2 linked regions of the Roseobacter denitrificans OCh 114 genome follow. The protein of the gene in region 1 interacts with the protein of each later gene in a pairwise test. Links are inferred from orthologs where the notes say so. Each region holds a gene or a part of one and is shown in the gene's direction. Other genes may lie near its edges.

What was found. Proteins that work in one complex are often made in the same cells at the same time.
Region 2: the proteins of dnaE (region 1) and dnaQ interact in binary tests that used the Escherichia coli proteins (3 or more experiments, as listed by UniProt). The link is inferred for Roseobacter denitrificans OCh 114 from one-to-one orthologs.

The regions. Positions count from the first base shown.
Region 1 is NC_008209.1:3,927,912-3,936,897, reverse strand. What follows is about bases 2,069-6,128. They hold dnaE (DNA polymerase III subunit alpha), read left to right. Parts: upstream 2,069-2,376; coding sequence 2,377-5,928; downstream 5,929-6,128. Other genes in these bases: RD1_RS18600 (SlyX family protein), read right to left, coding at 5,970-6,128; xdhA (xanthine dehydrogenase small subunit), read right to left, coding at 2,069-2,153. Also shown: xdhB (xanthine dehydrogenase molybdopterin binding subunit), read right to left, coding at 1-783; more of xdhA, read right to left, coding at 780-2,068; more of RD1_RS18600, read right to left, coding at 6,129-6,164; hisS (histidine--tRNA ligase), read left to right, coding at 6,279-7,838; RD1_RS18590 (ATP phosphoribosyltransferase regulatory subunit), read left to right, coding at 7,835-8,917; hisG (ATP phosphoribosyltransferase), read left to right, coding at 8,914-8,986. UniProt on the Escherichia coli protein: DNA polymerase III is a complex, multichain enzyme responsible for most of the replicative synthesis in bacteria. This DNA polymerase also exhibits 3' to 5' exonuclease activity. The alpha chain is the DNA polymerase catalytic subunit.
Region 2 is NC_008209.1:427,911-431,299, forward strand. The notes cover bases 391-3,389. They hold dnaQ (DNA polymerase III subunit epsilon), read left to right. Parts: upstream 391-1,546; coding sequence 1,547-2,233; downstream 2,234-3,389. Other genes in these bases: RD1_RS02040 (shikimate dehydrogenase), read left to right, coding at 391-964; coaE (dephospho-CoA kinase), read left to right, coding at 961-1,554; secB (protein-export chaperone SecB), read right to left, coding at 2,236-2,736; RD1_RS02060 (FxsA family protein), read right to left, coding at 2,790-3,281; RD1_RS02065 (Tim44/TimA family putative adaptor protein), read left to right, coding at 3,386-3,389. In the rest of the region: RD1_RS02035 (Maf family protein), read left to right, coding at 1-134; more of RD1_RS02040, read left to right, coding at 131-390. UniProt on the Escherichia coli protein: DNA polymerase III is a complex, multichain enzyme responsible for most of the replicative synthesis in bacteria. The epsilon subunit contain the editing function and is a proofreading 3'-5' exonuclease.

The DNA.
Region 1 (8,986 bases):
ATCACGGTCATATCGCATCTTGCAGGGGCGGCCTAGCATGCCTGCCGCCACGGCGCAGGCAACGGCCAAGGCGTTGCCTTGGCTCTCTTTTCCGCCGAAACCGCCGCCCATGCGCCGGGTTTCGACCCGGACCGCATGCATGGGCACGCCCAGGGCTTCGGCCACTTTGTGCTGGATTTCAGTGGGGTGCTGGGTGGAACTGCTGACCAGCATATCGCCGCCTTCTTGCGGGAAAGCGATAGCCGCCTGACCTTCGAGGTAGAAATGCTCCTGACCGCCGATGTCAAGCTGCCCGTCGATCACATGTTCCGCAGCGGCGAAACCGTCTCCAAGGTTGCCGCGTTCGTAGATGCGCGGGCCGTCTTCAAAGCGGCTGTTTGCTTTGAGCGCGTCATCAACCGTCAGCAGCGCGGGCAGGGGGTCGATGTCGATCTCCCCAAGGCGTGCGGCGTGCCGTGCTGCCAGATGCGACGTGGCCACGACGAGGAAAATGGGCTGGCCGACATAGTGTACCACCCCTTGCGCCAAGAGCGGTTCGTCATGGGCGGCGGGGGAGACGTCATTCGTGTGGGGCAGATCCTCTGCGGTCAGCACCGCGACAACCCCTTGCGCCTGTCGCACAGGGTCGAGGTTCATACCCTTTATTTTGCCATGGGCGAGCGCGGATACGCCAAATGCAAGATGCAGCGTGTCGGCGGGGCTGGGGACATCATCGACATAGCGGGCATCGCCGGTGACATGCAGGCGAGCGGCATCATGGGGAAGCGGTTTGGCGACGCTCATGGCGTCACCTCTAACACGGATGTGGTGACGCCCTGATCCTCAAGCCAATAGCGGTGCAGCATGTTTTGCGCTGTCATCATTCGGTATTGCGCACTGGCGCGCATGTCGCTCAAGGGGGCGAAATCCGCGCTGAGCGCCGCCATTGCAGCGGTGACGCTGGCCTCGCACCATTCGGCACCTTGCAGTGTTGCCTCGGCTTGCGACGCGCGTTTTGGCGTGCCTGCCATGCCACCAAAGGCCAGCCGTGCCTGCGCAACACGTCCGCTTTCCACGGTGATCGAAAAGCACCCGCACAGGGCAGAGATATCCTGATCAAACCGTTTGGAAAGCTTGTAGCACCGCAATCGGTCTGGCTGATGCGGAAGGGTGATTTTCTCGACAAACTCGCCGGGGGCGCGGTCCTGTTTGCCGTATTCCAGAAAGAAATCTTCAAGCGGCATGCTCCGTCGCGCCGCCCCACGGCGCAGATGCAGCACTGCCCCCAGTGCGATCAATGCAGGCGAACCATCCCCGATCGGGGAGCCATTGGCGATGTTCCCGCCGATGGTGGCCGCATTGCGCACCTGCACAGATCCGTACCGCCGGATCAGGGCTGCAAAGGACGGGTGCGGGTCGGCCATAGCGGTTTCCAGATCGCTCAATGTGACCGCCGCGCCGATCTCGATTCCGTCATCGGTCGATGTGATCGCCCGCAGGTCAGCGCAGTTGTTCAGAAAGGCGACCGGCCCAAGATCGCGGAAGTCCTTGGTAACCCACAAGCCCACATCCGTGGCCCCGGCGATCAACGTGCCATCGGGGTGTTGCGTGTACCATTCGGCCAACGCGTCCGAAGTCTTTGGTTGCGCGTGACCCGCAGCGGATGCGACCGGCGCAGGGTCGGGGGCGGTGTCCTGCATATGGGGTGGCACGGCTGCATCGCGGGCGGCCTCGCAGGCGCGGATGATCGGCGCATAGCCGGTGCAACGGCACAGGTTCCCGGAGAGTTGCACATCGTCATCGCTCGCCCCATTGAGATGCGCGGTCGCCATGGAGACCACGAAACCGGGGGTGCAAAACCCACATTGGCTGCCGTGATGATCAATCATCGCCTGTTGCACCGGGTGCAGCGTTCCGCAGGGTGCAGAAATCCCCTCGACCGTGCGCAGGGCCTTACCGTTGATCTGCGGCAGGAACAGGATGCAGGCATTCAGCGCTCTGGCACCGGTTTCATCCGTCACCATGACGGTGCACGCGCCGCAGTCGCCTTCGTTGCAGCCTTCTTTCGTCCCTGTCAGTTTTTTATGGTCCCGTAACCAATCCAATACTGTCGTCGTCGGCGATACATCCGAAAGCGCTACAGTTTCTCCGTTCAGGCGAAACGTGATGTTCATTGGGTCAGATCCGCCGCGTTACTCCAGACCTTTGGGCATGCCATGCGTTCGATGCGGCGTAGAACAGCAGGCGGTCAACATTTCATGACGCTATTCAAGGGAGCCGGGTGTGGCAAGAAAAAATATAGGTGCCAAAACCGTCTTTCGGCGCCGTGCTGAAAATATGGTCTCGGCGTGTCCGTGCTCTCTGGCAGCGCTGCGCGCGCTGGCATAGGGTATCGAAATGAGCACACATCCCCGATTCATTCACCTGCGCACCCACTCCGAATACTCCCTGCTGGAAGGGGCGCTGCGCCTGAAAAAACTGCCCTCAATGTGCCGCGATGCGGGCATGCCTGCCTTGGCGTTGACGGATAAGAACAACATGTTTGCCGCTCTGGAGTTTTCAGTTGCCATGTCCGGGGCAGGCGTTCAGCCAATTCTGGGCTGTCAGGTCGATGTGGCCTATGTCACCGCACAGCCGGGGGAGAGGGAACGCGCGCCCGCACCCGTCGTTTTGCTCGCCCAGAGTGAGGCTGGGTACGAGAACCTGATGCGGCTGAACTCGTGCCTTTACATCGACAAGGGCGGGGCCTTGCCGCAGGTGACGCTGTCGGAACTGGAAAGCAATGCCGGCGGGATCATCTGCCTGACGGGCGGGCCGGATGGCCCGGTGGGGCAACTTTTGCAACTTGGTCAGATGCCTGCCGCGCAGGCGCTGATGGACCGGCTGAAAGCGGCGTTTCAAGACCGGCTTTACATTGAATTGCAGCGCCATCCGGGCGAGTCCGGCCAGCCGGAGAAGGAGCGGTTGACCGAGCGCGGCTTCGTGGAAATGGCCTATGCGATGGACCTGCCGCTGGTTGCGACCAATGATGTCTATTTCCCGAACTCAGACATGTATGAAGCGCATGATGCGTTGATCTGCATTGCAGAGGGCGCCTATGTCGATCAGCAGGACGACCGTCGCCGCCTGACCAATCAGCATTATTTCAAGTCGCAATCGGAGATGGTCGCTCTGTTTGCGGACCTGCCGGAAGCCATTGAGAACACCGTTGAAATTGCCAAGCGCTGCGCCTTTCAGGCGTATAGGCGCGATCCCATTTTGCCCAAGTTCGCAGATGACGAGGTCGAGGAGTTGCGCAAACAAGCGCATGCCGGCCTCAAGGCTCGGCTGGAGGTTATTCCCCATGCCGCGAGCGTCGAGGACTATACCAAACGGCTCGATTTCGAGCTTGGCATTATCGAGGGCATGGGCTTTCCCGGCTACTTTCTGATCGTTGCGGATTTCATCAAATGGGCCAAGGAGCAGGGGATACCCGTCGGGCCGGGCCGCGGGTCGGGCGCGGGAAGCCTTGTGGCCTATGCGCTGACGGTCACGGACCTTGATCCGCTACGCTACAACCTGCTGTTCGAACGTTTCCTGAACCCGGAACGTGTGTCGATGCCGGACTTTGATATCGACTTCTGTATGGATCGCCGCGAAGAGGTCATCCGCTACGTTCAGGAGAAGTATGGCCGCGACAAGGTGGGACAAATCATCACTTTTGGTGCGCTTTTGTCAAAGGCTGCGGTGCGCGATATCGGCCGTGTTCTGCAAATGCCCTATGGTCAGGTGGACCGTCTGTCCAAGATGATACCCGTCGAGGGCGTTAAGCCTGTGTCGATCGAAAAGGCGCTGGCGGATGAGCCGCGCCTGCGCGAAGAGGCCAAGAACGAAGAGGTCGTGGCGCGTCTACTGAACTACGGCCAGCAGGTCGAGGGGCTGTTGCGCAACGCCTCCACCCACGCCGCCGGGGTTGTGATCGGCGACAGGCCGCTCGATGCTTTAGTGCCGCTTTATCAGGACCCAAGATCCGAAATGCCCGCCACCCAGTTCAACATGAAATGGGTGGAACAGGCAGGACTGGTCAAATTCGACTTTCTGGGCCTCAAGACGCTGACCGTGATCCAGAACGCGGTTGAACAGATCATGGCATCGGGCAGGCCGCTGCACATTGCCGCCGACGGGACGGAGCTTTATGAACCGGCTCCGGGCACGGAAAACGACATCAATGCGATCCCGCTGGATGATGAACGGTCCTACAAGCTTTATGCCAGCGCCAAGACGGTGGCCGTGTTTCAGGTGGAAAGCTCGGGCATGATGGATGCGCTGAAACGCATGAAACCCACCTGTATCGAGGATATCGTCGCACTTGTGGCGCTTTATCGTCCCGGCCCGATGGAGAACATCCCGACCTATTGCGAGGTCAAGAACGGCCTGCGCGAACTGCAATCCATCCACCCGTTGATCGACGATATTCTTGAGGAAACGCAAGGTATCATCGTTTATCAGGAACAGGTGATGCAGATCGCGCAGGTCATGGCGGGCTATAGCCTTGGCGGTGCTGATCTGTTGCGCCGCGCCATGGGTAAAAAGATCGCCGAAGAGATGGCCAAGGAACGCCCCAAGTTCGAAAAGGGCGCGGTGGCCAATGGCGTCGACAAGGACAAGGCGCGCGAAGTCTTTGACCTACTGGAGAAATTCGCCAACTACGGGTTCAACAAATCGCACGCGGCGGCCTATGCGGTCGTCAGCTATCAAACGGCGTGGCTCAAGGCGAACCACCCGGTGGAGTTCATGGCCGGTGTCATGAATTGCGATATCCACCTGACCGACAAGCTGGCGATCTATTTCGAAGAGGTGCGCAAGCGGCTGGAACTGCCCTGGGTGCCGCCCTGCGTGAACCGCTCTGATGCGACGTTCAAGGTCGCGGATGGGGCGCTGGTCTATGCGCTTGGCGCGCTAAAAAACGTCGGCGTGGAGGCGATGAAGCTGATCACAGACGGGCGACGTGCCGACCCCGGCGACGAGGGCAGTCCTGACAAACCCTTCGCCACGCTCTTTGATCTGGCGCGGCGGGTGGACCTGAAACGTGTGGGCAAACGCCCGCTTGAGATGCTCGCGCGCTCCGGGGCGTTTGACGCATTGGACGCCAATCGGCGGCGCGTCTTTGGGGCGTTGGATGCGCTGGTGAATTATTCGGCGGCGATCCATGAGCAGAAAGCCTCCAATCAGGTGTCTCTCTTTGGCGAGGCGGGCGATGATCTGCCCGAACCGCGCCTGCATCCGGTGGACGACTGGCAACCTGCCGAACGTCTCAGCGAGGAATTCAAGGCGGTCGGCTTCTACCTCTCTGGCCACCCGCTGGATGATTACATGGGTCAGCTGAAACGCAAATGGGGCAACGACCGCGGCGTGCCGTTCATGACCCTTGATGAGTTGACCGAAAAAGTTACCGAACGGGGGGCCATGAATGCGCGCCTTGCGGGTATCGTCGCCGGTCGGCAGGAACGTAAATCGGCGCGCGGCAACCGCTTTGCCTTTGCGCAGATGTCGGACCCGACCGGTGCCTATGAGGTGACGCTGTTTTCCGACACGCTGGAGGCGGCCCGCGATTACCTGGAGGCCGGATCGAAAGTCGTCGTTACGGTTGAGGCGACGATGGAATCCGATCAACTTAAACTTCTGGGCCGCTCTGTGGGGCCGATTGACGCCGCCACGGCGGATGTCAGCAGCATGGGGCTCAAGGTCTTTGTCGACGCACCCGAAGCGGTGGCCGCCGTCGCAACAGTGCTTGAAGGGGCGGGCCGCGCGGTCAAGGGTCGTGCGCAGGGGCCGGTCATGCTGTGCCTGATGGGGGCGGATTTGCCGGGCGAGGTCGAGGTTGAACTGGGGCAGGATTTCATCGTGAACCCGCAGATCAAGGGCGCGATCAAATCCCTCTCCGGCGTGCTGGAGGTCGAGGAAATCTGACGGCGTTTGGCCTTTGCATCGCCTGACGCAAGGCGTCCTGATCAGTAGTGCGGCGGGCGTTCATCACCCAGAACCACGCTGCCGGAACCTTGCGCCTCGCGTTCGCCTTCCCGCTGCATCAGCATGAAAACACGACGGGTCAGCACCGCGATTTCACTTTCCTGCCGGGCAACCACGTCGGACAGGTCTTCGACGGTGCGGGTCAGATGGGCGATCTGTTCTTCGAGCTTTTCCATGCCCCAGCCCCTAGCATGCACACCCGGCGCGATAAAGAGCCTGCGCGCCCATCTTGTTTGTAGCCGTTGCATCCGCTAGACCGCGCGCGACCAGACCAGCCAAAGGGACCCCTCATGGCCAAGCCCAAAAAGACACCCCGCCCCAAGGCGCAGACGCCCAAGGGCTTTCGCGACTATTTCGGTGCCGAAGTCAGCCAGCGCGCAGAGATGCTGCAAAGGATTGCCGGGGTCTATCATCGTTATGGGTTTGATGCGCTGGAAAGTTCAGGCGTGGAAACGGTTGAGGCTCTGGGCAAGTTCCTGCCCGATGTGGACCGCCCCAACGAGGGCGTGTTCGCCTGGCAGGAAGACGCGGACGCGGACAAGCCCGGCGACTGGCTCGCCCTGCGCTATGATCTGACGGCCCCCTTGGCGCGGGTCTATGCCCAGCACCAGAACGACCTGCCCAAACCTTACCGCCGCTATGCGATGGGCCCCGTCTGGCGCAACGAAAAGCCCGGTCCGGGGCGGTTCCGCCAGTTTTATCAGTGCGATGCGGATACGGTCGGCGCGTCTTCTGTTGCAGCGGATGCCGAGATCTGCGCGATGCTCTGCGATTGCCTTGAGGCGGTGGGGATCGAGCGCGGCGACTACGTGGTGCGGATCAACAACCGAAAGGTGTTGAATGGGGTGCTTGAGGTAATCGGCGCGCTAGGTGACGAGCCGCGCCTGTCACAACATTTTCAAGAAATGGCAGAAAACCTTGGTAAAAAGATGACAGCGGCAAAGGTTGGAATTGTCTTACGCACTATCGATAAATTGGATCGCTTGGGGAAAGAGGGTGTTCGTTCCTTGCTGGGGCCAGGACGCAAAGATGAGTCGGGTGACCTTACATTTGGAGCCGATTTGTCAAAGGCTCAGATCGACGTCGTTATGAGCTTTCTGGAAGCAAAAGGCGGAACAAACTCAGAAACTCTGATTAACCTCAGAGAAATTGTAGGGCGTTCTAGAATTGGCAAGGAAGGTGTTGATGAACTCGAAAAGATATCCGAGCTGCTTTCCGCAGGATCCTATGGCCCCGACCGCATCGTCATCGACCCTTCTGTCGTGCGCGGCCTTGGCTACTACACGGGTCCGGTCTATGAGGCGGAACTCACCTTCGAAATTCAAGACGACAAGGGCCGCACGCGCAACTTTGGGTCCGTCGCAGGGGGCGGGCGGTATGATGATCTGGTGAAACGCTTTACCGGGCAGGAAGTGCCTGCGACGGGCGTGTCCATCGGGGTGGATCGGCTGCTGGCCGCTCTGCACGCCAAGGGGCGTTTGGACACCACAGACGTAGGTCCCGTGGTCGTCACCGTCATGGATCGCGACCGTATGGCGGATTATCAGGCGATGGTCGCTGAACTGCGGCAGGCGGGCATCCGTGCGGAGGTCTATCTGGGCAATCCCAAGAACTTTGGCAATCAACTCAAATATGCCGATACGCGCAACAGCCCCGTCGCCGTGATCGAGGGCGGCGACGAGCACGAAAAGGGCGTGGTGCAGATCAAGGACCTGATCCTTGGTGCCGAAATCGCCAAAAGCGCCACGCTTGAGGAATGGAAGGACCGCCCCAGCCAGTTCGAGGTGCCGCGCGCAGAGCTTGTTGCAAAGGTGCGTGAAATTCTGGCGCAGCACGGGTTGGAAAAATGACAACGCGTGCAGCGACGCTGGCGCGTGCGGCGGACCTGTGTGCGTCTTTTGAGGCGGCTGGGGCGCAGCGGATCGAGACGCCTGTTTTGCAACCTGCCGAGGCGCTCCTTGATCTCTACGGCGAGGAAATCCGCGCCCGGGCCTATGTAACATCCGATGCGCTGCGGGGCGAGCAGATGCTGCGCCCGGATTTTACCGTGCCCGTGGTCCAGATGCACATGGCGCATGGGGCAGAACCTGCGCGCTATACCTATGCCGGCGAAGTGTTCCGCCGGCAGGAGCACGACCCGTCGCGCGCGAATGAATATTTTCAGGTCGGCTATGAGGTCTTTGACCGCGAAAACCCGGCGGCTGCGGATGCAGAGGTGTTTTGCCTGTTTGAAACTGTGCTCTCTCCGTTGCGCCTGCGCGCAGCGACGGGGGATATCGGCATCCTGACCGCTGCCGTGCGGGGCCTGCGCACGACGGACGCCCGGAAATCCGCGCTTTTGCGGCACATCTGGCGCCCGCGCCGGTTCCGCAGCCTGCTGGATCGCTACGCCGGTCGGATCAAGCCGTCAAAACAGCGGTTGGAATTGTTGGCAGGGCGCGCCGCTGCCCCGGATGCACCCCTGATCGGCAAACGCAGCCAGAGCGAGATCGACGCGCGGATCGCCCTGCTGCATGCCGATGCCGCGACCGCCCCCCTGAGCGAGACCGAAGTGGACTTGCTGGATGCGCTGGTCAATGTGCGCGAAACCATGCCCTTTGCCGTGCAGCAGCTGCGCGATCTGGCTGTGGATATGCCAAGTATCGAACAGGCGGTTGCACGGTTGTCCGACCGCGCCGAGGCGCTGGCCAAACGTGGCGTGGACGTCGACGCGCTGCCGTTCGAGGCGAGCTATGGGCGTACGTCGATGGAATACTACGACGGTTTTGTCTTTGGCTATTACCACCCGAAACGTCACGATTTGCCCGCAGTGGCCACAGGCGGGCGCTATGATGCGCTGACCCGTCGTTTGGGCGAGGGCGCGGAAATCCCCGCCGTCGGAGGGGTCATCCGGCCCGACCTGATGCTGATGCTGGAGGGCGGCGCATGACCGTGAAACTGGGTGTCCCGTCCAAAGGGCGGTTGATGGAAAAGACCTTTGACTGGTTCGGCCAGCATG
Region 2 (3,389 bases), 3.5 Mb from region 1 along the record:
TAGGTGCCTATAAACTGGAAGAGGAAGGTGTGCGGTTGTTTTCACGTATCGACGGCGATTATTTCACGGTACTGGGGTTGCCGCTGCTTGAACTGCTGTCTTACCTTGCCTTACGCGGAGACTTACCAAGATGAGCATGACAAAAATTCCGCTCGCGGGTGTCATGGGTGCGCCCATTGCGCACTCAAAGTCGCCGCAGCTTCACCGGCATTGGTTGGAAACCTATGGCATAAGCGGTTTCTACGTTCCGATGGAGGTGAAAGCGGCGGACGTTGAACATGTCTTGCGCACTTTGCCCAAAATGGGCTTTGTCGGATTGAATGTAACACTGCCGCATAAGGAAGCGGTGTTGAAACTCGCTGATCAAATCACAGACCGCGCCAGACTGATCGGTGCTGCGAACACGTTGACCTTTGGCAAGGACGGCGAAATCCATGCGGACAACACAGACGGCTACGGGTTTCTCGAAAATCTCAGATCAGGCGCAACTGATTGGACGCCCTCACAAGGCCCCGCGGTGGTGTTGGGTGCCGGTGGTGCCGCGCGTGCAGTGATCGTCGCCCTGCTGGATGCCGGTGTGCCGGAAATCATCCTGACCAACAGGACCCGCGCCCGATCAGATCAGTTGCAGTCGGATTTTGGCAATCGCGTGCGGGTGATGGACTGGACGCAGATCTCGGGCGTGCTTCACGAGGCGCAGCTTCTGGTCAACACAACGTCTTTGGGCATGGTCGGTAAACCGGAAATGGAAGCGTCGCTGGACGGGTTGCAGGCGCATACCACAGTCACCGACCTTGTGTATAACCCATTGAAAACACGTCTGCTTGAGGTAGCAGAGGAAAAAGGTTGCGTGACTGTCGACGGGCTGGGGATGCTGTTACATCAAGGCGTTCCGGGATTTGAGCGCTGGTTTGGTCGGCGACCGGATGTCACAGATGCCACGCGCGCAGCGGTGCTCGGGTGACGTTCAAACTCGGTCTCACAGGCTCCATCGGCATGGGTAAATCCACCACGGCACAGCTTTTTGTGGAACTTGGCTGCGCGCTTTGGGATGCGGATGCGGCTGTTCATCGGCTTTATGTCGAGGGCGGTGCAGCGGTTGCGCCCATCGGGGCGATTTATCCCACCGTGATTCATAAAAACAGCGTCTCACGGGATGCTCTGCGCGACTTGATTCAGAATGATCCCTCGGTCTTGCGCCGGATAGAAAAGATCGTACATCCGCTGGTCGGCGCGGACAGAACCGAGTTTCTGGACCAAACAAAAAGCGACATCACCGTGCTGGATATCCCGCTCCTGTTTGAAACCGGGGCGGACAGCGACATGGACGCCGTGGCCTGTGTCCGCACAACTGCAGAGGAACAGGAGAGACGCGTTCTGGCGCGCGGCAAGATGACAGCAAAGCAATTTCAACAGATCAGGCACAAACAGATGCCGAATGCGGAAAAATGTGCGCGGGCTGATTTCGTGATCGAAACGGATACGCTTGAACATGCACGTGCGCAGGTTCAGACTATTACGGAGCAGATACGGAGGGCGATTGCAGATGCGTGAAATTGTGTTGGACACGGAAACGACTGGTTTCGACCCTGAATCAGGCGACCGGATTGTCGAGATTGGCGCGGTGGAATTGATGGGCCATGTTGCGACGGGCAGAACCTATCACCAGTATATCAACCCCGAACGATCCATGCCGGAGGAAGCGTTTCAGGTGCACGGGCTGGGCGATGATTTTCTGCGCGACAAACCCAAATTTGCCGAGGTCGGACAGGCCTTTCTTGATTTTATCGGGGATGCCAAACTTGTTATCCATAATGCGGCTTTTGATATCAAGTTTCTCAATGCTGAATTGGGTTGGATAAACCTGCCGAAAATACCCTGGGAACAGGCGATTGATACGCTGGATATCGCGCGTAAACGTTTTCCGGGCTCGCCTGCCTCGCTGGACGCTTTATGCCGCCGCTTTGGCATTGATAATACGTCGCGGACGCTGCACGGTGCTTTGCTCGACAGTGAAATTCTGGCTGAGGTCTATCTTGAACTTATCGGGGGGCGACAGCCTGATTTCGGCCTGTCCAACATTCCGCAAAAATCCGCAGGTGATACATCTGTGGACTGGACGCCCCGACCGCGTCCCACGCCGCTACCTTCGCGAATAACCGAGGAAGAAGCCGCCGCCCATGCAGACTTTGTTGCGAAATTGGGCGACGACGCTGTTTGGTTGAAAACCTGAGATCAGGCGTCCATCTTGGGCGCTTCGCTTGATTGGCGGCGCGCCAGCTCATTGCGATAGAGCGACAGGAAGTCGATGTTTTCGAGGTTGAGCGGCGGAAAGCCACCGTCGCGCGTGATGTCGCTGACAATGCGACGCAGGAACGGGAAAATCATCCGCGGGCATTCGATCAGCAGGAAGGGGTGCAACTGCTCGTCCGGCACGTTGTCCACGTGGAAAATGCCGACATAGTCGAGTTCAAGAACAAACAGCGTTGCATCGCCATCCTTGACCTTGGATGTCACGTTCAGCTTGATCGCGGATTCGTACTGGTTATCTGCGGTGCGTTTCTTTGCATCCAGATTGACCTGCACCTGCACGTCAGGCTGGGCGTCCGACGGCGCTCCTTTTTGTGCCATGATGTTTTCAAACGACATATCGCGAATGAACTGACCAAGAACCCGCATCTGCGGGGCCTGTTGTTGTCCGTTCGCTTCTGTTTTTGCTTCTTCTTCTTCAGCCATTGCGCGCTCCTAAAATAAATTCTGGGGAGGCTTATCAGCTTGGCTTGTGGTTCTCAATGGTCGGTCCAACCTGAAGGGCGTTTGTTTTGGTCTGCTTCCGTCTTTACCTCGGTGTAATCGCCGTCAATTACATCATCCGGCTGACCGTGTCCCGGACGCCGGGGTCTGTGTGTATGGTTTGCGGCTTCAAAACTCGCAATGCTGACCCGGGCCTTGATCGCGCGAAACGCACTGGCGCGTACCGCAGGGATTAACAATAAAAATCCAATTGTATCTGTAAAAAATCCAGGCGTCAGCAACAACGCGCCGGAAAACAGAATCATCGCACCATGTGCCAAAGGCTCCGTCGGGTCCTGCATCTGGTTAAATGAGGATTTCACCTGCCCAAGCGCCAAAGCCCCTTGATTCCTGACCAGAAACGTCCCGAGCACCGCCGTGACGACCACTGTGGCCAATGTCCAGCCGAGGCCGATCGCGCCGCCGATCTGGATAAACAGCGCGATTTCCAGCAATGGTATCGCAAGGAACGCGATAAACAGCCACATTTTGGTACTCCCTTTCGTACTGCGGACAGTGGACTTGGACCACTCCTGCACCTACATAAGGCCTCTAGCACATTGTTTCCATCTTCGTCTGACACGAGGTCGTTATGA